DNA from 2 places in the Micrococcus sp. KT16 genome. Region 1 is predicted to be linked to the other one. Evidence: riboswitches for the same ligand, from Rfam matches in the RefSeq annotation. Region 1 holds a riboswitch; the other holds the start of a gene.

The links. A riboswitch is a leader RNA that binds a small molecule or an ion and turns the genes downstream of it on or off. The one in region 1 is predicted to bind thiamine pyrophosphate.
Region 2: linked by a shared signal. The riboswitch ahead of thiC (phosphomethylpyrimidine synthase ThiC) and the one ahead of DE149_RS02035 (thiamine ABC transporter substrate binding subunit) in region 1 are both predicted to bind thiamine pyrophosphate.

Annotation. Positions count from the first base shown of each region.
Region 1 is NZ_QNRG01000001.1:426,034-437,466, forward strand. It holds gene DE149_RS02010 (FMN-binding glutamate synthase family protein) at 1-561, opposite strand, end outside; gene DE149_RS02015 (thioesterase family protein) at 593-1,174, opposite strand; gene DE149_RS02020 (bifunctional proline dehydrogenase/L-glutamate gamma-semialdehyde dehydrogenase) at 1,194-4,838, opposite strand; gene DE149_RS02025 (agmatine deiminase family protein) at 4,970-6,019, shown strand; gene DE149_RS02030 (AI-2E family transporter) at 5,985-7,271, opposite strand; TPP riboswitch at 7,318-7,423, shown strand; gene DE149_RS02035 (thiamine ABC transporter substrate binding subunit) at 7,490-8,557, shown strand; gene DE149_RS02040 (iron ABC transporter permease) at 8,557-10,287, shown strand; gene DE149_RS02045 (ABC transporter ATP-binding protein) at 10,287-10,988, shown strand; gene DE149_RS02050 (TetR family transcriptional regulator) at 10,985-11,433, shown strand, end outside.
Region 2 is NZ_QNRG01000002.1:116,545-127,977, reverse strand. It holds gene putP (sodium/proline symporter PutP) at 1-568, shown strand, start outside; gene DE149_RS02695 (2'-5' RNA ligase family protein) at 601-1,158, shown strand; gene DE149_RS02690 (NAD-dependent succinate-semialdehyde dehydrogenase) at 1,213-2,628, opposite strand; gene DE149_RS02685 (DNA-3-methyladenine glycosylase I) at 2,692-3,441, opposite strand; gene DE149_RS02680 (ABC transporter ATP-binding protein) at 3,547-4,218, opposite strand; gene DE149_RS02675 (hypothetical protein) at 4,218-5,354, opposite strand; gene DE149_RS02670 (hypothetical protein) at 5,351-6,271, opposite strand; gene thiC (phosphomethylpyrimidine synthase ThiC) at 6,642-8,447, opposite strand; TPP riboswitch at 8,444-8,558, opposite strand; gene DE149_RS02660 (membrane protein) at 8,620-9,777, opposite strand; gene thiD (bifunctional hydroxymethylpyrimidine kinase/phosphomethylpyrimidine kinase) at 9,851-10,705, shown strand; tRNA gene DE149_RS02650 (tRNA-Arg) at 10,902-10,974, opposite strand; gene thiE (thiamine phosphate synthase) at 11,061-11,433, opposite strand, start outside.

The sequences.
Region 1 (11,433 bases):
GGTCTCGTGGATGAACCCGCCCAGGCCGGCGCCCTTGTTCATGGCGATCACGGCGTTGGCGGAGAGGGAGCCGAAGGACATGGACGAGATGTTCATCAGCGAGATGTCCACGGGTCGGCGGCAGTCCGGGCCGCCGATCCGCACCGTGGGGGGCTCCTCCGGCGGGTTGACCGGGGCGGTGGAGTGCAACAGGAACTCGTAGCCGATCTCCGAGGTGTCCCGCTCGGTGCCGAACGCCTTGTGGCTGTCCAGTCCCTTCGCACGGGCGTAGACGATCGAGCGGGTGTCCCGGTCGAACGGCTTGCCGTCGAAGTTGCGCTCGATGAAGTACTGCTGGATCTCGGGGCGGATCGACTCCAGCAGATACCGCATGTGGCCGAGCACGGGGTAGTTGCGGAGGATCGCGTGCCGCTTCTGGGTCATGTCCCACACGGCGAGCACGAGCAGCGCCACCAGGAGCACCGCCAGCACCCACCACGCGCCGCCGCCGATGGCGGCCACCAGCACGACGACGAGCGCGGCCAGCGAGAGGGTCGCGACGATCAGGAGTCTGTTGTTCACCCGACCATCGTGCCCTATATCACTCGAACGTTCATCCTCGCCGCACTGTGTCGAGGTCCCACGTGTGGGGCAGGGGCGTCCGGGCCGACGGCAGGGCCACGCTGCGCCGCCACTCGTGCAGCCACTCCGGCAGCGTCGGCTCCCCCGCGAGGTCGTGGCCGGCCGCCGCCGCGATCGCCCGGACCTCGTCGTTCTCCACGGGGCGGCCGTCCTTCTTGCGCAGGCGCGTGCAGATGTACGCGCGCACCGCGACGTCGCCGTCGACCACCACGCGCTGCTCGAACCACACCGCGCGCTCATCCAGGCCGATCATCCGCGTCTCCACGTCGAACCGCTGCCCCAGGGTCACCGAGCGGCGGAACGCGATCTGCTCGGCCTGCACCACGGGCGTCCAGCCGCGACGGCGGATCTCGTCCCACAGGCCGGTGCGGACCATCGCGTCGAAGCGGCCGAGGTCGAACAGCCCGAAGTACTGGCCGTTGTTGACGTGCAGGGCCATGTCCACGTCCGTGGGCAGGGCGCGCATCGGCAGCGTCGTCGGCTCCCAGAGTCCGGCGCGCGGGCGGCGACGCGCGCGGGCGACGACCCAGATCGTGCGGGGGATCAGATGCATCGGATGTTCCTCCTCGGGGTCACAGGACCCCCTCGGTCAGATGGTCCGGCGTGCCGAACCGGTGGGCGGTCACGGACACGGCCTGTTCGTGCAGGAACGGCAGCAGCTCCACCTCGCCGGCGCTCACCACGGGGCCAGCGTAGACCGCCACGTCGGGGGTGTCGCCGAGCGCCGCGTGGAGCGCGCTCCGCGCCGCCTCGGCCGCCTCCCGGTCGCCGGCCCAGTCGGCGACGAGCCGGATCCGTGCGTCGCCGCCGCCCTCCGCTGCGGGCGGGATGAGGGCCAGCCGCCGGGCGCGGTCGTGGAACGCGGCGTCGTCCTCGACGACGACGTCCACCGGCGCGGACGTGCCGGCACCCTCCGTGCGGACGGACCGGACCAGCTCCTCCACCCGGCCGCGCACGGCCTCGGCCGAGAGCCCGTCCGCGTCGGGCCCCTCCGCGGTGGGGGTCGGGCGCAGGCTCACGGTCATGGGCGCCCCGGCGCGCAGGCCGGCGGAGACGATGCGCAGCAGGTGGTCGGCGGGCCCCGAGTGCCGGCGCACGAGGACCGGGGTGGGGACGTGACGCAGCACGTTCCGCTCGGCCTCGAGCGCGGAGACGTCCGTGGCCACCCCGAACACGGTGGTCCACGCGTGGGTGTCGAGGGCGCGGGCGGTCTCGAGCCAGGATGCGCCCGCACCGTCGGCCTCGGCCCCGGGCCGTCCCTCTCCCCCGGCCCACGTGGGCGCGTCCTCCCAGTCCACGAGGCCATGCAGGTAGTGCGGCCCGCCGGCCTTCGTGGTGGGGCCGACGACGGAACGCTTCCAGCCGCCGAAGGGCTGGCGGCGCACGATGGCCCCGGTGATGCCGCGGTTCACGTAAAGGTTGCCGGCGCGCACGCCGCGCAGCCACACGTCGATCTCCTCCCGGTCCAGCGAGTGCAGCCCGGAGGTGAGGCCGTAATCCACGGCGTTCACGATCCCGATCGCCTCCTCGAGCGTCTCGGCCGTCATCACGGCCAGCACGGGGCCGAAGTACTCGGTGAGGTGGGCGTCGGCGCCGGGGCGGACGCCGGAGCGGATGCCCGGGCTCCACAGGCGACCCGTCTCGTCCAGCTGCCGCGGACGCAGGGCCCACCGCTCCCCCGGGCCGAGCTCGGTGAGCCCGCGACGCAGCTTCTCGCCGGGGGCCTCGATCACGGGGCCCATCTCGGCGCGCGGGTCCACGGGGTGCGCCACGTGCAGGGACGAGGCCGCGTCCAGCAGCTGCCGGTGGAAGCGCTCGGAGGTCGCCACGGAGCCGACGAGCACCACGAGGGAGGACGCCGAGCACTTCTGGCCGGCGTGACCGAACGCGGACTGGACCACGTCCTTCGTGGCCAGGTCCAGATCCGCGGACGGGGTCACGATCACGGCGTTCTTGCCGGAGGTCTCGGCGAGCAGGTGCAGGTCGGGGCGCATCCCCTTGAACAGCCGTGCGGTGTCCCAGCTGCCGGTGAGGATGAGCCGCTCGACGGCCGGGTCGGTCACGAGCGCCGCGCCGACCTCCGCCTCGTCCTCGTCCGCCAGCGTCACCAGGCGCACGAGGTCCGCGGGGTCGTGCCCGGCGAGCGGGCCGCCGTCGTCGAACAGGCCCGAGTCCCGCAGCCCGGCCACGATCAGCTCCCACGCGACCGCGCCCGTCCGCTCGGACTGCGGGGCCGGCTTGAACACCACGGGCGAGCCGGCGCCGAGCGCGGCGAGGACGCCCCCGACCGGGATGGCCACGGGGAAGTTCCACGGCGGGATCACCAGGGTCAGGCGGACGGGCACGGCGCGGGCGCCCTCCACCGCGTCCAGGCCGCGGGCCAGGCGCGCGTAGTAGTGCGCGAAGTCCACGGCCTCGGAGACCTCGGGGTCGCCCTGGTCCAGGGTCTTGCCGGTCTCGGCGGCGGCCACCTCCAGCAGGCGGGCCCGGCCGGCGTGCAGGGCCCGTCCGACGGCGTCCAGCGCGTCGGCGCGCTCGTGGCCGGTGAGCGAGCCCCAGCGGGCGCCGGGGTCGGCGGTGGCGGCGATGGCGGCGCGGGCGTCGTCGGCCGTGGTGGCGCGGTGGGCGCGGACGGTGTCCGTCCCGAGGTCCGAGCCCGGGACGGCCGCGAGGATCCGGCGGGCCCACTCCCGGTTGCCGGGCAGCGCGGGGTCCGTGTCCGGGGTGTTGGCGAAGCCGTCCACGGGGGCGGGGGTCGGCCCGTCCTCCCCGCGGGACCGGTCCTGGAGGCGGTTCGGACGGGGCACGGCCGCGTCCAGGTGGCGCAGCGAGGCGCGGAAGCGCTCCTCCTCGCGGGCGAACAGGTCCGCGTCCGCGTCCAGGTCGAACACGGCGGACATGAAGTTCTCCGGGGAGGCGCCCTCCTCGAGGCGGCGCACGAGGTAGGAGATCGCCACGTCGAACTCCTCGGGCCGCACCACGGGCGTGTAGAGCAGCAGGGCGCCGACGTCGGCCCGGACGGCGGCGGCCTGGCCGGTGGCCATGCCGAGCAGCATCTCGAACTCCACCGCGGCCGGGTCGAGCCCGCGGCGCTCGATCAGCCGGTGGGCCAGGGCGACGTCGAAGAGGTTGTGCCCGGCCACGCCGATGCGTACGTGGGCCAGATGCTCCGGGGTGAGCGCGTAGTTGAGCACGCGCTTGTAGTTGGTGTCCGCCTCCTGCTTCGAGCCCACCGTGGCCAGCGGCCAGCCCGTCAGGGAGGCCTGCATCCGCTCCATGGGCAGGTTGGCGCCCTTGACCACGCGCACCTTGACCGGGGCGCCGCCGGCGGCGACGCGGCGCGCGGCCCACTCCTGCAGGCGCACCATGGCCGCGAGCGCGTCCGGCAGGTAGGCCTGCAGCACGATGCCGGCCTCGTAGTCGCGCAGGCCCGGCTGCTCGAGCAGGGCGGTGAACACGTTGAGCGTGAGGTCGAGGTCGCGGTACTCCTCCATGTCCAGGTTGATGAAGGTGTCCCGGTCCCGGGCGAGCTCGAACAGCGGGGTGAGCCGCTCGGTGATGTCCGCGACGGCCTCGTCGAACGCGTAGGGCGCGTGCGGGGCGGTGGCGGCGGAGACCTTCACGGACACGTAGTCGACGTCGTCGCGGCGGATCAGCGCGGCGATGCCCTCGAGCCGGCGGTCCGCCTCGCCCTGGCCGAGGATCGCCTCGCCCAGCAGGTTGATGTTCAGCCGGGTGTGCTCGTCGCGCAGGGCCGCGATGGCCTTGCCGAGCTGTCGGTCCCGCGCGTCGACGATCAGGTGGGAGACCATGTGCCGCAGCACGCGGCGGGCCGTGGGGACGGCGATGCGCGGCACGAGCGGGGCGGCGCGGCCGCCGACGCCGAGGACGGCGCGCAGGGCCGGGGGCAGGAAGCCGGGGGCGCGACCGGCGAGCTCCCGCAGCGCCCGGGCGGCGATCGCGGGGTCCTCGGGACGGACCACGTGGTCCACGAAGCGCACGATGAAGTCGAGGCCGCCCGGCTCCTTCAGGGCGCCCGCCAGCTGGCGGGCCGCGAAGTCGGCCTCATGGTCGCGGGACTCGGCGAGCCAGCGCCTCACCTGCGCGACGGCGTCGTCGGCGAGGGCGTGCAGGTCGGCGGGGTCGGGAATCCCGCCGGTCGCGCCGAGGACCCGGTCGAGATCGTCGTGGTCCTGGGCGGAGAACATCGCGGTCATGGCCGCACTCTGCACGTGTGCCGGGTCACAGGTCAAACCGCCGCGGCTTCCTGTCAGACGCCTATGCTCGATGGACATCCCCTCGCCGCGCGCCCGCGCGTCGCCGCCGTCTTCCCAGGAGCCCGTCCGCCATGGCCGCCGTCGACCCCGCCCCCACCGACGCGCGGGAGCGCCGGGACGTCGTCGTGCCCGTGCCCGGACCCGAGGACCCGCCCGAGCGGGCCTGGCTCGTCCTGCCCCACCGCCACCCGGTGCCGACGCTGCTGGAGGAGACGCGGGACGCCGTCGTGGGCCTGGCCGAGACGCTCGCCGCCGTGCTGCCGGTCACCGTGCTCGCCCACCCGCGCGACGCCGGGGCGGCGCGGCTGGTGCCCCCGGAGGTGGACCTGTTGCGCGCGCCCGTGGGCTCACCGCTGCTGGGCCGCACCGGGCCGAGCTTCGTCCGCCGCCCCGAGGGCCTGGCCGCCGTCGCCTGGCGCAGCGCCGCGGGACTGACCGGGACCGGGCCGCTCGACGGCGCGGCCGCGACGGCCGTGGCGGAGGCGGCGGGACTGCCGCTGCTCACCCCCCTGCTGTGCGCCCCGCGCGGGGCCTGGGTGACCGACGGCGAGGGGACGGCCGTGGTGGCCGCGGACCCCGTGCTGGACGGGCGGATCAACGGCGCGTGGACCCCCGGCCAGGTGGCCGCCGAGTTCGCCGCCCTGCTGGGGATCACCCGGGTGCTGTGGGTGCCGCCGGCACCGCGGCCGGACACCGGGCCGTGGGGCGGGCCCGGTCACCTGGCCTCGTGGGTGCGCCTGCAGGGCGACGGCGAGGCCGCCGTGCACTGGCGCGGCGACCGGTTCCACCCCGAGCACCCGTACGCCGCGGCGGCGCTGCGCTTCCTGCAGGGCGCCGACGACGCCGCCGGCCGGCCCCTGCGCGTGCGCACGGTGACCGGGGCGGCGCAGCCCGCCGAGTACGACCCGGCCGAGCGGGGCCCCCGCTCCCTCCTGGACACGCTGCCGCTGGGCGCTGCGGTGCTGCGGCCGGCGTTCGAGGACGCCGCGGGCGAGGAGGCCGCGGCCGCCGCGTGCGCGGCACTGCACCCGGGGCTGCCCCAGCTGTCGTTCCCCGCCCCGCCGCTGCTGCGGCTGGCCGGCGCGCTCAACGACCTGGTGCTGCTCCAGCCCCGCCCGTGACCTCGTCGGTCGCGGGGCCGTCGTCGTCCCCGCCGTCCGTCGGGGCGCGGTCCTCGTCCTTCCCGTGCGCGTCCGAGCGCCAGGCCGCCGGGCGCAGCCGTTCCAGGAGCGAGGACTGACGGCGCTCCATCCCCTTCAGGTCCGAGGCGATGAGCGCGTTGATCCAGCGGGCGTTCGGGTCGGCGTCGATCAGCACGGCCTTGGCCAGCAGCGTGCAGGGCAGCGCGAGGATGGCGCCGAGCGGGCCGAGGACCCAGGCCCAGAAGAGCAGGGAGAGGAAGCTGACGGTGGGGATCACGCCGATCGCGTCGCCGGCCACCTTGGGCTGGATCACGGACTGCAGCACGAAGTTCAGCACCGAGTAGCTGACCACCACCCACAGGAAGTCGGACCAGCCGCCCGCCGCCAGGCCCAGGACGGCCGGCGGCAGCAGGCCGATGATGAAGCCGATGTTCGGGATGTAGTTGGTGAGGAAGCTGAGCACGCCCCACACGAGCGCGAGCGGCACGCCGATCAGCATGAGGGCAATCACGTCCAGCACCGCCACGATCAGGCCGAACACCGTGGTGACCACCCAGTAGCGGCGCACGCCCTGGGCGAACTCGACCAGGGCGTGGCCGAACTCGTGGCGGGCGGTGCTGAGCAGGCGGACGCGGCGTTCGACGTCCATCGAGTCCATGGCCAAGAAGAACATGCCCATGATCACGGTGACGAGCAGGCCGAAGACCGCGTAGACGTTCGTGGCGATCTTCGTGATGGCGCTGACGGCCGTCCCGGTGACGGCGCTCATGTCGATCGAGGCCAGCTGCTGGGACACCATGTCCGGGGTCACGCCGCGCTCGTTGAGCCAGTGCGAGACGTCCAGGACGATCTGCTGGAAGCGGTCCGCGTACTTGGGCAGCTCCGCCACCAGCTCGAGGCCGGACCACACCATCATGCCCCCGAACACGGCCATCACCGCGACGACCAGCAGGACGGTGGTGGCGGCCCCGAGCACGGGGTGCAGGCCCCGGCGGATGAGCCAGGCCTGCAGGGGGTAGGCCACGATCACGAGGTTCAGCCCCAGGAACACAGGCGCCGCGATGGAGGCGATCCCCTGGAAGAACTGCACCACCAGCACCAGGCCCGCGAGCGTCAGGACGATCACCAGCATGCGCGGCCACATGCGGTGGGGGCGGCGGATGTCCCAGTCGGAGGCGGGGCTGGACGAGGCGGGCGGCGGGGTCACCCCCGCGGGCTGTGCGGCGCTCACGCGGGCAGTCTATGCGCGGGCCGGACGGGGTAGGGTCGGGACCAGTCCACATCGACAGGGGAGCGCCCGCGCGGCGCTGAGAGTGCGGTCCGCCGCAGACCCTCGAACCTGCTCCGGTCCGCACCGGCGAAGGAAGTCGAGTCTCCCGGTCGACGTCGTCCCGGGATTCCGGTGGCGGCCTCGTCCCGGCCCCTCTGCCGTCCCAGAGGAGAACCGCCATGTCCCGCACCCCGCACCGCGCCCTCGCCGCCCTCTCGGTGGCCGCCCTCGCCCTCACCGGCTGTTCGGTGTCCGGCTCGTCCGGCGACGGGGCGTCGTCGGCCGCCTCCGGGGCCGGCGGCGGCGAGTCGACGACCGTGACGATCATGACGCACGACTCGTTCAACCTGCCCGAGGAGCTCGTCCAGAAGTTCGAGCAGGAGTCCGGCTACACCCTGAAGACCACGGCCCCCGGCGACGCCGGCAGCGTGGTGAACCAGCTCCTGCTGGCCAAGGACGAGCCCACCGTGGACGGCGTCTACGGCGTGGAGGACCACTCGGCGCACCGCCTCGTCCGCGAGGGCGTCGTCGCCGAATACACCCCGCAGGACCTGCCCGCCTCCGCACAGGACCGGATGGTGGAGGACCGCATGACCCCGGTGGACCAGGGCCAGGTGTGCTTCAACACGGATCCGGCATGGTTCGAGGCCCACGACGTCCAGGCCCCCACCTCGATCGACCAGCTCGACGACCCCGAGTACGCGAAGCTGACGGTCGCCACCTCCCCCGTGGCCTCCTCCCCCGGCCTGGCGCTGCTCGCGGCCACCACGGAGAAGTACGGCGACGACGGCTGGCAGGACTGGTGGCGGGGCCTGATGGAGAACGGGGGCAAGATCGCCGACAGCTGGTCCGACGCCTACAACTCGGACTTCTCCGGCGGCGAGGGCAAGGGTCGGTTCCCGGTGGTGCTCTCCTACTCCTCCTCCCCCGCGTTCGCCCCCGAGACCGAGGTGATCGAGGACTCCTGCACCCCGCAGGTCGAGTACGCCGGCGTGCTCGAGGGCGCGAAGAACCCCGAGGGCGCGCAGGCGTTCGTGGACTTCATGCGCACCGAGGAGGTCCAGTCCGCCCTGCCCGAGTCGATGTACATGTACCCGATCGACGAGTCGGTGCAGCTGCCCGAGGAGTGGGCGCAGAACGCGCCGCTCGTCGAGGACGCCATCACCCCGGACCCCGCCCGCATCGACGAGCGCCGCGAGGACCTGCTGAAGGAGTGGACCGCCCTGTCCGAGGCCTCCCGGCGCTGATGTCCGCGCTCACCGAGGTCGCGGCCCCCGGCACGGACCTGCCGCGCCGGCGGGCCCGCGGCCGGGGGGACGGGCTCGGCCCGTGGTGGCTGGTGGCCGCCGTCCTGCCGGTCGCCTTCCTGCTCGTCTTCTTCGCGTGGCCCGTGGCGGCCATGCTCTGGCGCGGGATCGGCGGCGACGCCGACGCGTTCACCGGCGCCGTGGACCTCACCGCCTTCGGGGAGACCCTCGCCCGCGAGCGCACGTGGCGCATCCTCGGCCAGACGCTCGGCATGGCCGCCGCCGGCACGGTGGTCTCGGTGGCGCTCGGCCTGCCGACCGCGTTCGTGCTGCACCGGCGTCGCATCCCGGGGCGGGCCGTGCTCCGCGCCCTCGTGCTCGTGCCGTTCGTGCTGCCCACGGTGGTGGTCGGCGTCGCGTTCCGCGCCCTGCTCGCCCCCGGCGGACCGCTCGGCTTCACCGGGCTGGACCAGACGACCACCGCCGTCGTGCTGGCCATGGTCTTCTTCAACGTGTCCGTGGTGGTGCGCCAGGTGGGCGCGCTGTGGAACGCGCTGGACCCGCGCCAGACCGAGGCCGCCCGCACCCTGGGCGCCTCGCCGTGGCGGGCGTTCCGCACCGTGACGCTGCCCCAGCTCGCCCCGGCGATCGCCGCGAGCGCGGCGCTGGTGTTCCTGTTCTGCGCGTCCGCGTTCGGCATCGTCCAGACGCTCGGCCGGCCCGGCTACGGCACGCTCGAGTCGGAGATCTGGGTGCAGACCTCCGTCTACCTGGACCTGCGGACCGCGGCGGTGTTCTCCGTGCTGCAGTTCGCGGTGGTGCTGGCCGCCGTCGTGGTCTCCGGCGTGACGGCGGCGCGCACCCAGCGGGCACTGCGGCTGCGGGAGACGCCGCCGGCCCGGCTCACGCGCGCGGACGCGGTCCCGGTGGCCGTGATGCTCGCGGTGGTGGCGCTCGTGGTGGCGCCGATCCTGACGCTCGTGGTGCGCTCCTTCCACACCCGCCACGGCTGGGGGCTGGGCAACTACCGGCTGCTGGCGACGAGCGCGGGCAGCGGGTTCGTGGGCGGGTCGACGCCGGCCCAGGCGCTCGAACAGTCCCTGCGGGTGGCCGTGGACGCCACGCTTGTGACGCTCGTGGTGGCCGTGCCGCTGGCCCTGCTGCTGACCCGGCCCTTCCGCTCACGCGCGGCGCTGGCGGCCCAGCGGGCCCTCGACGGCGCCCTGCTCCTGCCGCTCGGGGTGTCCGCGGTGACCGTGGGCTTCGGCTTCGTCGTGTCCCTGCGGGCCACGTTCCCGGAGCTGGCGGCCTCGGGCGTGCTCGTGCCGCTGGCCCAGGCGGTGGTGGCGCTGCCGCTCGCGGTGCGGGCGCTCGTGCCCGTGCTCGCGGCGGTGGACCCGCGGCTGCGGGAGGCCGCACGCACCCTCGGGGCGGGCCCGTGGCGGGTGCTGGCCACGGTGGACGGCCCGTTCCTCGCCCGCGGCGTGGGCGTGGCCGCGGGCTTCGCGTTCGCGGTGTCCCTGGGTGAGTTCGGGGCCACGAGCTTCCTGGCGAGCCCGTCCGCGCCCACCCTGCCGGTGCTGATCGCCCGGCTGCTGGGCCGGCCGGGCGCGGACAACTACGGGATGGCGCTCGCGGCGGCCACGGTGCTGGCCGTGCTGAGCGCCGGGATCATGCTGGTGTGCGAGCGGCTGCGCCCCCGGGGCCCGGCCGGGGCGGGAGGTCTGTGATGACGCCGACGACGACGGGGGCCTCCCTCCGGCTCCGGGACGTGGCGATCCGCTATCCGGACGGCTCCACCCCCGTGCGGGGGACGGACCTGGACGTGGCCGCCGGGGAGATCGTGGCGCTCGTGGGCGCCTCCGGCTCGGGCAAGTCCACGATCCTGCGCGGGATCGCCGGGCTCGAGGACGTCGTGGCGGGCACGGTGGAGCTCGACGGGCGGGACGTGGCGGCGGTGCCGACGCACCGCCGGGGCGTGGGGATGGTGTTCCAGGACGGGCAGCTGTTCCCGCACCGGACCGTGGGCCGGAACGTGGCGTACGGCCTCGAGTCCGCCGGCTGGGACCGGGCCCGGCGGCGGGCACGCGTGGCCGAGCTGCTGGACCTGGTGGGCCTGACCGAGCTCACGGACCGGCCTGTGCAGCGGCTCTCCGGCGGGCAGGCCCAGCGCGTGGCGCTGGCCCGGTCGCTGGCCCCGGCCCCGCGGGTGCTCCTGCTGGACGAGCCGCTGTCCGCGCTCGACGCGGACCTGCGCCGGCGCCTGGCCGAGGACATCCGGGCGGTGCTGCGGGCGGCGGGGACGACCGGCGTCGTCGTCACCCACGACCTCGCGGAGGCCGCCGTGATGGCCGACCGCACCGTGCGCCTCGGCGCGGGGGGACGCATCGCGGCGGAGGAGGACGGCCCGGCGGTAGCCTCTCAGGCATGACCCCGCCCGCACCCCGCCCCCGGCTGACCGCCCAGGACGTGGTGGACGCCGCCGTCGGGATCCTGCAGGACTTCGGCATGGGCGACCTGTCCATGCGGCGCGTGGCCGGGGTGCTGGGCGTGCAGGCCTCCGCGCTGTACTGGCACGTGCCGGACAAGCAGTCACTGCTGGCGCGGGTGGCGGACCGGATCGTCGCCGAGGCGGAGGAGACCGTGCGCGCCCGCCGCGTCACGGACCTGGCGGGCCGCGCCGAGGCCGCGGAGGCCGCCCTGCTGCGGCACCGGGACGGGGCGGACGTGGTGCTCTCCGCCCTCGCGCTCGGGCTGGGCGGCCTCGGCCTGCACCGTCTGCTCACCGAGGCGGCGGACACCCCGGAGGACGGGGAGCGGGCCCTGGCGCTGCTGCTGGGCACCGTGTCCCTGCGGCAGCAGCGCGCACAGGCGCA
Region 2 (11,433 bases), on a different contig from region 1:
CTCGCAGCTGATCGTGTGCTCCTCCGCCCTGGTGGAGGACCTCTACATGCTGCGCGGGCGCACCGGGTCCTCGACGTTCACCCTGTGGCTCGGCCGCATCGGCGTGCTGGTGGTGGCGCTCGTGGCGGGTCTGCTCGCCCTCAACCCGGACTCCTCCGTGCTCGAGCTCGTCTCCTTCGCGTGGGCCGGCTTCGGCGCCGCCTTCGGCCCCGTGATCCTGCTCGCCCTGTACTGGCCGCGGTTCACCTCGTGGGGGGCGATGGCCGCCATGGTCACCGGCGCCGCCGTCGCCTGGGCGTGGTCGGAGGCCAGTGCCGAGACGTGGGAGTGGTTCGGCCTGTACGAGCTGCTGCCGGGCTTCGTCGCCGCCCTCGTGGTGGGTGTGGTGGTGTCCCTCGTGACCCAGCGCTCGCGCCGTGTGCAGCGGCGGATCGACGCCGAGTTCACCGGCGCGATCGACATCGTGGCCGGCCGTGAGCCGCACCCGGACGTGGCCCCGGCCGCCATGACGCGGGACGCCGCCGGGGGCTCGACCGCAGCCGCCGCGGATCCGCGCGCGCAGGCGTGAGGCTCTTCCTCGCGATCCGTCCGCCGAGGGCCGTGCTCGACCACCTCGAGCCGGCCTTCGACGGCGTCCGGGACCGGGCCGGACGCGCGCTGTGCTGGACCGAGCCGGAGCAGCGGCACCTGACGCTGGCGTTCCACCCGGAGGTGCCCGCCGGCGCCGTGGACGACGTCGTCGCCGTCGCCGGCCGCATCGCGGCGGGACATGGCCCGCTGGACCTGCACCTGGCCGGAGCGGGGGAGTTCTCGCACCGCACGCTCTGGGTGGGGGTGGGTGGGCAGGTCCGGGAGCTCGGCGCGCTCCTGGCGGAGCCCTGGCTCGCCGACGACGACGGCCGGGACCGCCGGCGCGCCCACCTCACCGTGGCGCCGGTCTCGGGGGCCGCGCTCCGACCTCGGGGTCGGAGGCGGGGCGAGCCCCGTCCGCCGGCGCCGGCCACCGTCCTGCTGGCCGAGGCCGTGCGCGCGCTCGCCGTGTACCGCGGGCCGGAGTGGACCGCCGACGAGGTCGAGGTCGTGGCGTCCCGGCTCGGCGAGGGCCGGTCCGGCGGGCCGCTGCACGAGGTGCTGGCGACCGTCCCGCTGCGCGGCTGAGGGGCCGACGGGGCGGCCGGAGCGGGAGACCCGCCCGGCCGACCCGGCCCCGGGTCAGCCCTCCAGGGGGCCCTGCACCGCGTACAGGCGCTTGTTGGCGAACTCGTCCACGGCCATGGGGCCGAGCTCGCGGCCGAAGCCCGAGCGCTTCACGCCGCCGAAGGGCAGGTTCGCGCCGGCGGCGGAGGCGAGGTTCACGTTCGCCATCCCCACCTCGAGCTGGTCGGCCACGCGCTTGGCCTCGTCCAGGTCCGTGGAGAACACGGCGCCGCCGAGACCGTACTGGGAGTCGTTGGCCAGCGCCACGGCCTCCTCGGCCGAGGACACCTTGTAGACCACGGCGGCCATGCCGAACAGCTCCTGCGTGTAGGCGGGGTTCTCCTGGTCCACGTCCGTGATCACGGCCGGGGAGACGTAGAAGCCCTCGCCCTCCGGGCCGGAGACGCGCTCGCCGCCCACGTGGACGGTGGCGCCGGCCTCCTTGGCCGCGGCGATCTGCTCGGTGAGCCCGTCGGCCGCGGACTCGGAGGACAGCGGGCCGTAGACGTCGGCGTCGCGCGAGGTCGGGTCGCCGGGCTTCATCGCCGAGGAGCGCTGGACCAGCTCATCCACGAAGTCGTCGTAGAGGTCCTCCATGACGATCATGCGCTTGTTCGAGTTGCAGGCCTGGCCCCAGTTGCCCATCCGGGTGGCCAGTGCGTCGCGGGCGGCCGCGCGGGCGTCCGGCGCGGAGAGCACGATGTACGGATCGGAGCCGCCGAGCTCGAGGACGACCTTCTTGAGGTGCCGGCCGGCCTGCTCGGCGACGGCGGCGCCGGCCCGCTCCGAACCGGTGAGGGACACGCCCTGCACGCGCGGATCGGCGATGATCGTGGAGATCTGGTCGTGGGTGGCGAACAGGTTCTGGTACACGCCCTCCGGCAGGCCGGCCTCGGTGAAGAGCTCTTCCAGCAGCTGCGCCACCTGCGGGTTGATCTCGGCGTGCTTGAGCAGGATGGTGTTGCCGAGCACGAGGTTCGGCGCCACGAAACGGGCCACCTGGTACACCGGGAAGTTCCACGGCATGATCCCCAGCAGCGGGCCGATCGGCAGCCGCTGGACGAACGCCTCCTGCCCGGAGAACTGCTTGATCGGCTGGTCCGCGAGCAGCTCCTCGGCCTCGTCCGCGTAGTACCCGAAGATCTGGGCGCTGTAGCGCACCTCGCCGACCGCCGCGCCGAGGGACTTGCCCATCTCCGTGGTGATCAGCGCGGCGATGTCCTTGGAGCGCTCGGCCAGCAGCTCGGAGATCCGCTTCACGACGGCGGCGCGCTCGGCCACCGACTTCCGGGACCACTGCTCGTACGCGGCCTGCGAGGCGTCGAGGGCGTCGGCGATCTGCTGATCCGTGGCGTTGTCGAAGGACTTCAGCAGCTCCCCGGTGGCCGGGTTGATCGTGCGGTAGCCCTGAGAGGCGGAGGTGGTGGTCATCAGTCGTCACCCTTTCGTGTGGACGTCCTGCGTTGAGCTCCCCATCCTGCCGGAGGCCCCCGCTCACTCCCAGATCCCGGACGCCCCTCTTCGCCACGAGCCGAGAAGGTGGGTGTCCACGACCCCGGCGGCCTCCATCAGGGCGAAGCACGTGGTCGGCCCCACGAATCGGCAGCCGTGCGCCTTCAGCGCCCTCGCGAGCGCGCGCGACTCCTCCGAGGCCGAGGGGACCTGCGCCACCGTCTCCGGCCGTGGGGTCGCGGCAGGCTGGTGCGCCCAGACCAGCCCCGCCAGACCGCGGGCCGGCCGGTCGCCGTCGCCGTGCCAGGCGGGGCCCGCGCCGGGGGAGCCCGGGTGCAGCGGGGTGAACCGCTCGCCGCGCATCCCGACGACGGCCTGCGCGTTCGCGATCGCCGCCTCGATCTTGCGCCGGTTCCGGATGATGCCGGGGTCCGCCAGCAGCGCCTCGACCTCCGCGTCCCCGAACGCCGCGACGGCGTCCGCGTCGAAGCCCGCGAACACCTCCCGGAACCGGGGCCGCTTGGCCAGGACGGTCCGCCAGCTCAGGCCCGACTGGAACGCCTCGAGGACGAGGCGCTCGAACAGGCCCCGCTCGTCCGTGACGGGCAGGCCCCACTCCGTGTCGTAGTACTCCCGCAGCAGCGGATCCCGTGCCGCCCACGGCGGGCGGGCCCGCCCGTCCTCACCCACGACGACGCCACTCGGCGGCGCCTGTCGCCCGTCGGCCGGTGGATCCTCGGCGAGGGTGGAGACGGGGGCGGGGAGGCCGTCGTCGGCGTGGTGCGCGCTCATGCATCCGAGCCTAGGAGCGGCCCCGGACATCCGGAACCGGAACGCGACGCCCGGGGACGCCACGCCGTCTGCGGACACCTGTGCAGGAGGCACGGCCGGACCTCGTCACTCGAGCCGCCCGGCCCGCAGCCGCCACGTGTGGTCGCACCGGGCCGCCACGGCGGGGTCGTGCGTGACGACCACGATCGCCCGCTCCGGCTGGGACATGGAGCGGAAGAGCCCCATCACCTCGTCGGTGCGCTCCTCGTCCAGGGCGCCCGTCGGCTCGTCGGCGAGCAGCAGGGAGGGCCCCATGATCACGGCCCGGGCGATGGCCACGCGCTGGCGCTCGCCGCCGGAGAGCCGGCCGACGGGGTGGTGGAGACGGTCTCCGAGCCCGAGGCGCGTCAGAAGCTCGGCGGCCATGGTGCGGCGCTCCCGCTTCGAGGTGCGCGGCCGCGCGTAGAGCAGCGGCAGGGCCGCGTTGTCCACGGCGGTCGCCCGATCGATGAGCAGATGGTCCTGGAGCACGATGCCGCACGTCCGGTTCCGGTAGGCGTCGCCGTCGGACGACCACGGTGCCGGCAGGCTCCGCCCGGCCACACGGATGCTCCCGGCGTCCGGTGTGTCAAGGCAGGCGAGGAGCCGCAGCAGGGTCGACTTGCCGGACCCGGAGGGTCCCATGATCGCGTGGACGCCGCCCCCGGGGACCTGGAGCGAGACGCCGCGGAGCACGGGGACATCCCCGGCGGGGCCGCGGTAGGAGCGGTGTACGTCGTGCACGGTGAGCAGGGACATCACACGGTCCTTTCGACGAGTGCCGCCGTGCGGACGGCCCGGTGCAGCTGGCGGAGGGGATGACGGGTGCACGCAGCGGCGATCGCCAAGACGACCGCCAGCCCGACCACGACGACGGCAGGCGCCGGACGCAGTCCGCCCGCTTCCGAGGCGATGCCGAGGCCGAGCAACGATCCGAGCACGGCCGGAATGCCCCATACCGCGGCCACGGATGTGGCGATCCGGAGCCGGATCAGTCGTCTGGGCGCCCCGACCGTCAGGTGCGCCAGCCACGTGGGCGTGAGTCGACGGGTCATGGTCGTCAGGAGGCTCACCACCGTCACGACGGCGCTGGCAAGCCCGGCGGTGTAGGCGGTGACCATGAGCGCGGCACCGCGGGCTTCTCGGGCGATCGGAGACCTGGCCGAGGCGATCGGGGCCAACTCGGCGACCACGCCCGTCTCGTCCTCGAGGACGTCGAGTACCGCTCTCACCTCGGAGGCCGCGTCCTGGCATGCCACGACGGAACCGTAGACCGCCGCGAGCTGGGCCGGTTCGATCAGGCCGGCCATGGTCGTCGTGCTGGTGACGATGACGGGCGACTCACCCAGGGGCCAGAGGGATCCGTCGGCCCGCGGCGCGGCCGCGTCCCCGGGGAGTGGGCCGGCATAGCTGTGGGGTGTGGACCCCACGTACACGGTGCCGCCCGGTGCCCCGGAGGTGATCGCGGCGGGAGCGAAGTACACACCCTCGGCGGGACTGACGGCAGCAGCGGCGCCGAACTCCCGGGCCAGACCAGGCGTGGCGATGACCGCCCCCTGCAGCCGGGGGTCCTCGATTCCGATGGCGTCCGTCACGAGGAAGGCACGGGGGTCGACTCCGTCGACATGGGCGGCGAACGCCCGGGAGACGGTGTCGACGGCGCGGGGGTGGAGGTCGGTCGTGACGGCGGGGTCCAGGATCCTGGTTGCCACCAGGCCCGACGACTCGGCGTCCTCGAGCACCTCGAGCGCCGTGGTCACTCCGCCGGCGACGCCCAGGGCCAGTCCGAACACGACCGACGCCACGGTCGTGTGCAGCAGGGACAGGAACAGCAGTCCGGGCGTGTCGAACAGGTCGCGGAGGCCGTCCGCAACGGCCCGCATGGCTGCCGTCATGCGTGTGCCCTTCGGACCCAGAGGGTGGACAGGGTCGTGCCGAGGATGAGGATGGCGTCCACGACGAGCACGGCGGACCAGAGGAGAGCGGTGTCGCCGGTGAGACCGATCTCCGCGTCCCACCGGGGCCATGCCACGAGCCAGACTCCGCCGGCACTCGCGGCGGCGGTCGTCCAGGCGACCATGGCGGGCCGGACACCGAGCCGGGCCGCTCGCAGTGGGGAGGCACCGACGAGGCGGTGCGAGGTGACGGCAGGGAGCAGTCGACTGCGCAGGGTCGTGCGCCAGACGACCTGTGCGCCCAGCAGGGCGAAGCCGGCGATCACGGCGAGCAGGGGCACATGGACACTGCGTCGCATCGCTGCCTCCCACGGCGGCGGGAGCGGGACGACGTCGACGACGACACCGGCCCGCCGCAGCGATTGGACGAGCTCGTCGACCTGGGCCGGTGAGCCGCCGATCACGCCGGCAAGGGACGAACTGTCGGTGGAGAGGAACGGGACCAGGAGGTCTGCTTCGGTGGCGCGATCCGGCGCGGAGGAGAGGTCTCGGACGACGACCCGATCGACGTCCGGCCAGCTCAGTTCGCCCGCAGCGGCACGTGCGGCAAAGGGGGAGGTGCTGGGGACGACCGCGGTCGGGGCGACGCCATCCGGGAGCACGTCCAGAGCAGGTCGGCCGGCGAGGGCAGTCACGTGGGGGCTCGTGGACGTGGCCGCAGAGCCGGAGTCCGGTCCCGTCAGCGACGTCCGGATCATGGGCCAGGCCTCGCCAGCGGGGAATGCCGAGATCTCGTACACCGTGCCGTCCATGCGCCAGCGTTCCTCCTTCTCCACCCCGACGTAGGACGCGAGGAGCGCTGCTGTTCCGAGCGTGATCAGGAGAAGGAGGAATCTCGAGACGAGCATCCGGGTCATCACGGCTGGCCCGAGGAGAGCTGAGCGGCTGGATGATGCCTCACCTGGGAAGCGCCCCTGGGGTGCGGACCGGCGGGGTCATGTCGACTTTCACGTCATATTCCATCCACTCAATTCCTGTGGGCGAATGGGACACGCATCACAGGGGCCTGACGGAATAGTGAGCCCAGTGTGTGTGTGAGTCAAGAGGCATCACCACTCGATCGACCACCGAGCGCACTGCCCCGTCCGTGGGGCCGCGCCTTCGCCGTCCCGGAGGGCCTTGTCCTGGCGATCGCGTCATGACCTGGTGGCGGCCCTCAGGTCATGACGCGATCGTCAGGTGGCGCAGGGGCGGGCCATCCCGCCCCACCTCACCCCGCGTCCGGCCTCAGGCGTCCGAGGCGGTGCGGATCGTCGGCTCGGGCAGGTACACGGACCCGCCGGCGGCCCGGAACTCCGCGGACTTCGCGGCCATGCCGGCCTCGGCGATCCGCGCCTGCTCGGACGCGCCGCCGAACTCGCTGCGGATGTCCTGGCTGATGCGCATGGAGCAGAACTTCGGCCCGCACATCGAGCAGAAGTGGGCGGTCTTGGCGGGCTCGGCCGGCAGCGTCTCGTCGTGGTACTCCTCGGCGAGCTGCGGATCCAGGCCGAGGCCGAACTGGTCGCGCCAGCGGAACTCGAAGCGCGCCTTGGACAGCGCGTCATCGCGGTCGCGGGCGCCGGGGTGGCCCTTGGCGACGTCGGCGGCGTGCGCGGCGATCTTGTAGGTGATCACGCCCGTCTTCACGTCGTCCCGGTCCGGCAGGCCCAGGTGCTCCTTGGGCGTGACATAGCAGAGCATCGCGGTGCCGTAGCGGGCGATCTCGGTGGCGCCGATGGCCGAGGTGATGTGGTCGTACGCCGGGGCGATGTCCGTGACGAGGGGGCCGAGCGTGTAGAACGGGGCGCCCTTGCACAGCTCCTGCTGGCGCTCCACGTTCTCCCGCACCAGGTGCAGCGGGATGTGGCCGGGGCCCTCCACCATGACCTGGACGTCGTACGCCCACGCCCGCTCCGTCAGCTCGGCGAGCGTGTCGAGCTCGGCGAACTGGGCGGCGTCGTTGGCGTCCGCCACGGAGCCCGGCCGCAGGCCGTCGCCCAGGGAGAACGCGACGTCGTAGCGCGCGAAGATCTCGCAGAGCTCGTCGTAGTTCTCGTAGAGGAAGTTCTCCTTGTGGTGGCCCAGGCACCAGCCGGCCATGATCGAGCCGCCGCGGGAGACGATGCCGGTCACGCGGTCCGCGGACAGCGGCACGTGGCGCAGCAGCACGCCGGCGTGCACGGTCATGTAGTCCACGCCCTGCTCGCACTGCTCGATCACGGTGTCGCGGAAGATCTCCCAGGTCAGGGCCTGGTGGTCGCCGCCGACCTTCTCGAGGGCCTGGTAGATCGGCACGGTGCCGATCGGCACGGGGGAGTTGCGCAGGATCCACTCGCGGGTGGTGTGGATGTCGTCGCCCGTGGACAGGTCCATCACGGTGTCCGCGCCCCAGCGGGTGGCCCACTGCAGCTTCGAGACCTCCTCGGCGATCGACGACGTCACCGCCGAGTTGCCGATGTTCGCGTTGACCTTCACGGCGAACGCCTTGCCGATGATCATCGGCTCCGACTCGGGGTGGTTCACGTTCGCCGGGATGATGGCGCGGCCGGCCGCGACCTCGGAGCGCACCAGCTCCACGTCCACGCCCTCGCGCAGGGCGACGTAGCGCATCTCCGGGGTGATCTCGCCGCGCCGGGCGTAGTGCATCTGGGTGACGCGCGCGCCCTCCTTGGCGCGCAGCGGGGGGCGGCGCTCGCCGGCCCACTCCTGTGAGGCGGCGCCGCGGCGCACGGCCGAGCGGCCGTCGTCGAGCAGGTCGCGCTCGCGGCCCTCGTACTCCTCGACGTCGCCGCGGGCGCGGATCCACTCGGCGCGCTGGGCCGGCAGGCCGCGCTCGGGCACGGAGCCCGGGCCCATGGTGCGGTAGACGGTCAGGGGCGCGTTGGGCGTGCCGTCGGGGGAGTCGTCCTGGTGGACCTCGGTGACGGGCACGCGGATGCCGTGCTCGGCGTCCTCGAGCCATCCCAGACGGTGCGTGGGGTAGTTCTCCTCGGCGACGACCTCGGCCGTCGACTCGGCTGCGGGCAGGGGGGTGCGCTCGGAAACGGACATGGCCGCTGCTCCTTCTTCCTTCGCCGGAATGACCCGGACAGGTTCAGACGGTCTCCGGGCGGCGTCAGCCCGGTCTCAGCCCCGTGCCGTGGGGCTCCCGTGGGATGCGAGCGACCCTAGCACGTCCCCCGCGGCGCCTCACCGTCCGCCGTCCGGCCATGCGGCCGGGCGCTCAGGCGCGCGCCGCGCGGGCCGCCCGGCGGCGTACCGTGGAGCGCTCGACGATCCACGTCACGACCAGCATCACGATGATGACGAGGCCGGCGTAGCCGAGGACGGGGTAGACGGTGCCCACGAGGTCGGAGAAGCCGACGCTCGAGAGCAGGGTGGCGGCCAGGGCCGTGACGACGGCGATGACCCAGCCCGGCACGCGGCGCATCGAGGACAGCAGGGCGATGCGCTCCACCCCGCCGTACAGGCACGAGACCGCCGTCGTGAACTGCGCCAGCAGCAGGACGACCGTGTACAGCAGGGCGGCCCAGCCGCCGATCATCGCGGCCAGCTCGACCATGGGCAGCTCGGCGCGGCCGATCAGCTGGGCGTGGGCGGTCATCGCGGCCATCACCGCGCCGGCCATCACCACGAGGCCCAGGGCCCCGAGCCCGGCCCCGGCGACGAGGGAGCGGCCCGACGAGGAGCTCTCCTCGCCGATCGGGGCGAGCACCGCGTAGGCCAGCTGGATGTTGAAGGCCACGTACAGCACGCCCGAGAGCCACCACTGGTTGATCAGCGGGGACGAGGTCACGAGCGCGGCGACGTCGTCCACCGCGGCCCCCGGGTTCGCCAACCCCCACACCGCGACGCCGACGGCGACCACGATGATCAGGGGGACCACCACGGCCTGGACGCGCACGAGGCCCGTGATGCCGGCCAGCACCGAGACCACGCAGACGGTGGCCATCACCAGCGAGCCCACGAGCGAGGGCAGCCCGAACGCGGTGTGCACCGCCGCCCCGGCCCCGGCCAGCATGATCACCAGCGTCCCCAGCAGGGACGTGGTGATGGACAGGTCCGCGAACCAGGTGGGCACGCGCGACGTCGTGGGGTTCACGATCCGGTGGATGTCCGTGGTCCGCAGCTTCTGCGCCAGCCGCAGCACGATCACCGCGAGCAGGAAGAACAGCGCGCCGGCGATCACGAGCGCCCCCGTGCCGCCCCAGAGGCCGAAGCTCACGAAGTACTGCAGGATCTCGTTGCCCGAGGCGTACCCGGCGCCGATGGTGGTGCCGATGAACGTGGCGGCGATCCCGAGCGGGGAGGTCGGCCGCAGCGGCGCCGACTCCTCGGCTCGGCCGGGGTGCGCGGGAGAGCTCTCTGTGACGTGGGACATGCGACTACATTCTCATGGGCGGGATCGGCCCGGCCCGGGCGGCCGATCCGCCCCGACCCGAAGGAGCCCCCGCATGACCTCCGCCGTCCCCCGTGTGCTCAGCATCGCCGGCTCCGACTCCGGCGGCGGCGCCGGTGTCCAGGCCGACCTGAAGACCATCGCCGCGTGGGGCGGCTACGGGATGACCGCGATCACCGCGATCACCGCCCAGAACACGCAGGGCGTGCAGGCCGTCCACCCGCTGCCGGTGGACGTGGTGCGCGCCCAGCTCGACTCGGTCGCCGCCGACATCGCCGTGGACGCCGTGAAGATCGGCATGCTCGGCACGGTGGAGCTCATGCGGGCCGTCGCCGGCTGGCTCGAGGAGACCCGGCCCGCCGTCGTCGTGCTGGACCCGGTCATGGTGGCCTCGAGCGGGGACGCCCTCACCGCGGTCGGCGACGACGACGGGCGCGCCGCGTGGGCCCGGCTGCTGCGGGTGGCGCACCTGGTGACACCCAACCTGCCCGAGCTGGCCCGGCTGACCGGGCGGGACGCGACGGACTGGGACGCCGCCCTCGACGCGGCGCGGGGCCTGGCCGCCGAGCACGGGGTGACGGTGCTGCTCAAGGGCGGGCACCTGGACGAGACCGAGGCGCCCGAGGCCGCAGCGGCGGAGGTGCCGGACGCCGTCGTGCGCGTGGGCGGGGCCGTGCACGAGGTGCGCGGCCCGCGCGTGACGACCCGCGCCTCGCACGGCACCGGCTGCACCCTCTCCTCGGCCCTGGCCACGCTGGCCGGGGCGGGCCTGAGCTGGGACGACGCACTCGAGCGGGCCAAGCCGTGGCTGGCCGACGCGATGCGGGCGGGGGAGGCGCTCGCGGTCGGGGACGCCTCGCGGCCGACGTGGCACGGGCCCGTCGACCACGGTCATGCGCAGCGGGGCTGAGGGCGGGACCTCCGGGCTTCGACACGTTCGAGGCGGGAAATCCGGCGAATACGCACCTCGGGACGTCCTATGAGGTCGATTTCCCGCCTCGAATGCCGGTGACCCGGACCTCCCGCTCCGCTCGAGCGTCCGGGTCCGCAGAACGCAGAAGAGCCGGACCACCGTGTCGCCACGGGGGTCCGGCTCTGTTCGCTCGTGCCCCCGGCAGGATTCGAACCTGCGGCCTTCTGCTCCGGAGGCAGACGCTCTATCCCCTGAGCTACGGAGGCGGGGGTCGCGACGCGTCGAGCGCGTTGCGGACTCGTCGACTCTACACCATCAGGACGGCCCGTCCGTGACCTCCCCGCGGGGCGCGTCAGCCGGGCAGGCCCGCGCGCAGGGTCCGGGCCGCGGCCTCGGGGTCCTCGGCCTGCGTCACGGCGCGGACCACCACGATCCGTTCCGCCCCGGCCGCGCGGACCTCGGGCAGCCGGTCCGCGTCGACGCCGCCGATGGCGAACCACGGCCGCGCCCCCGCCGGGTCCTCCGCGTCCAGGCGTGCGGCGAGGGTCGGCAGTTCCAGTCCGACGGCGGCCCGGCCCGGCTTCGTGGGCGTCGCCCACACCGGCCCCGTGCAGAAGTAGTCCAGGCCGTCCTCCGCGCGGGCGCCGCGCACCTGCGCCTCGGTGTGGCACGAGCGGCCGAGCACCACGTCCGGGCCCAGCAGGGCGCGGCACTGCGCGGTGGTC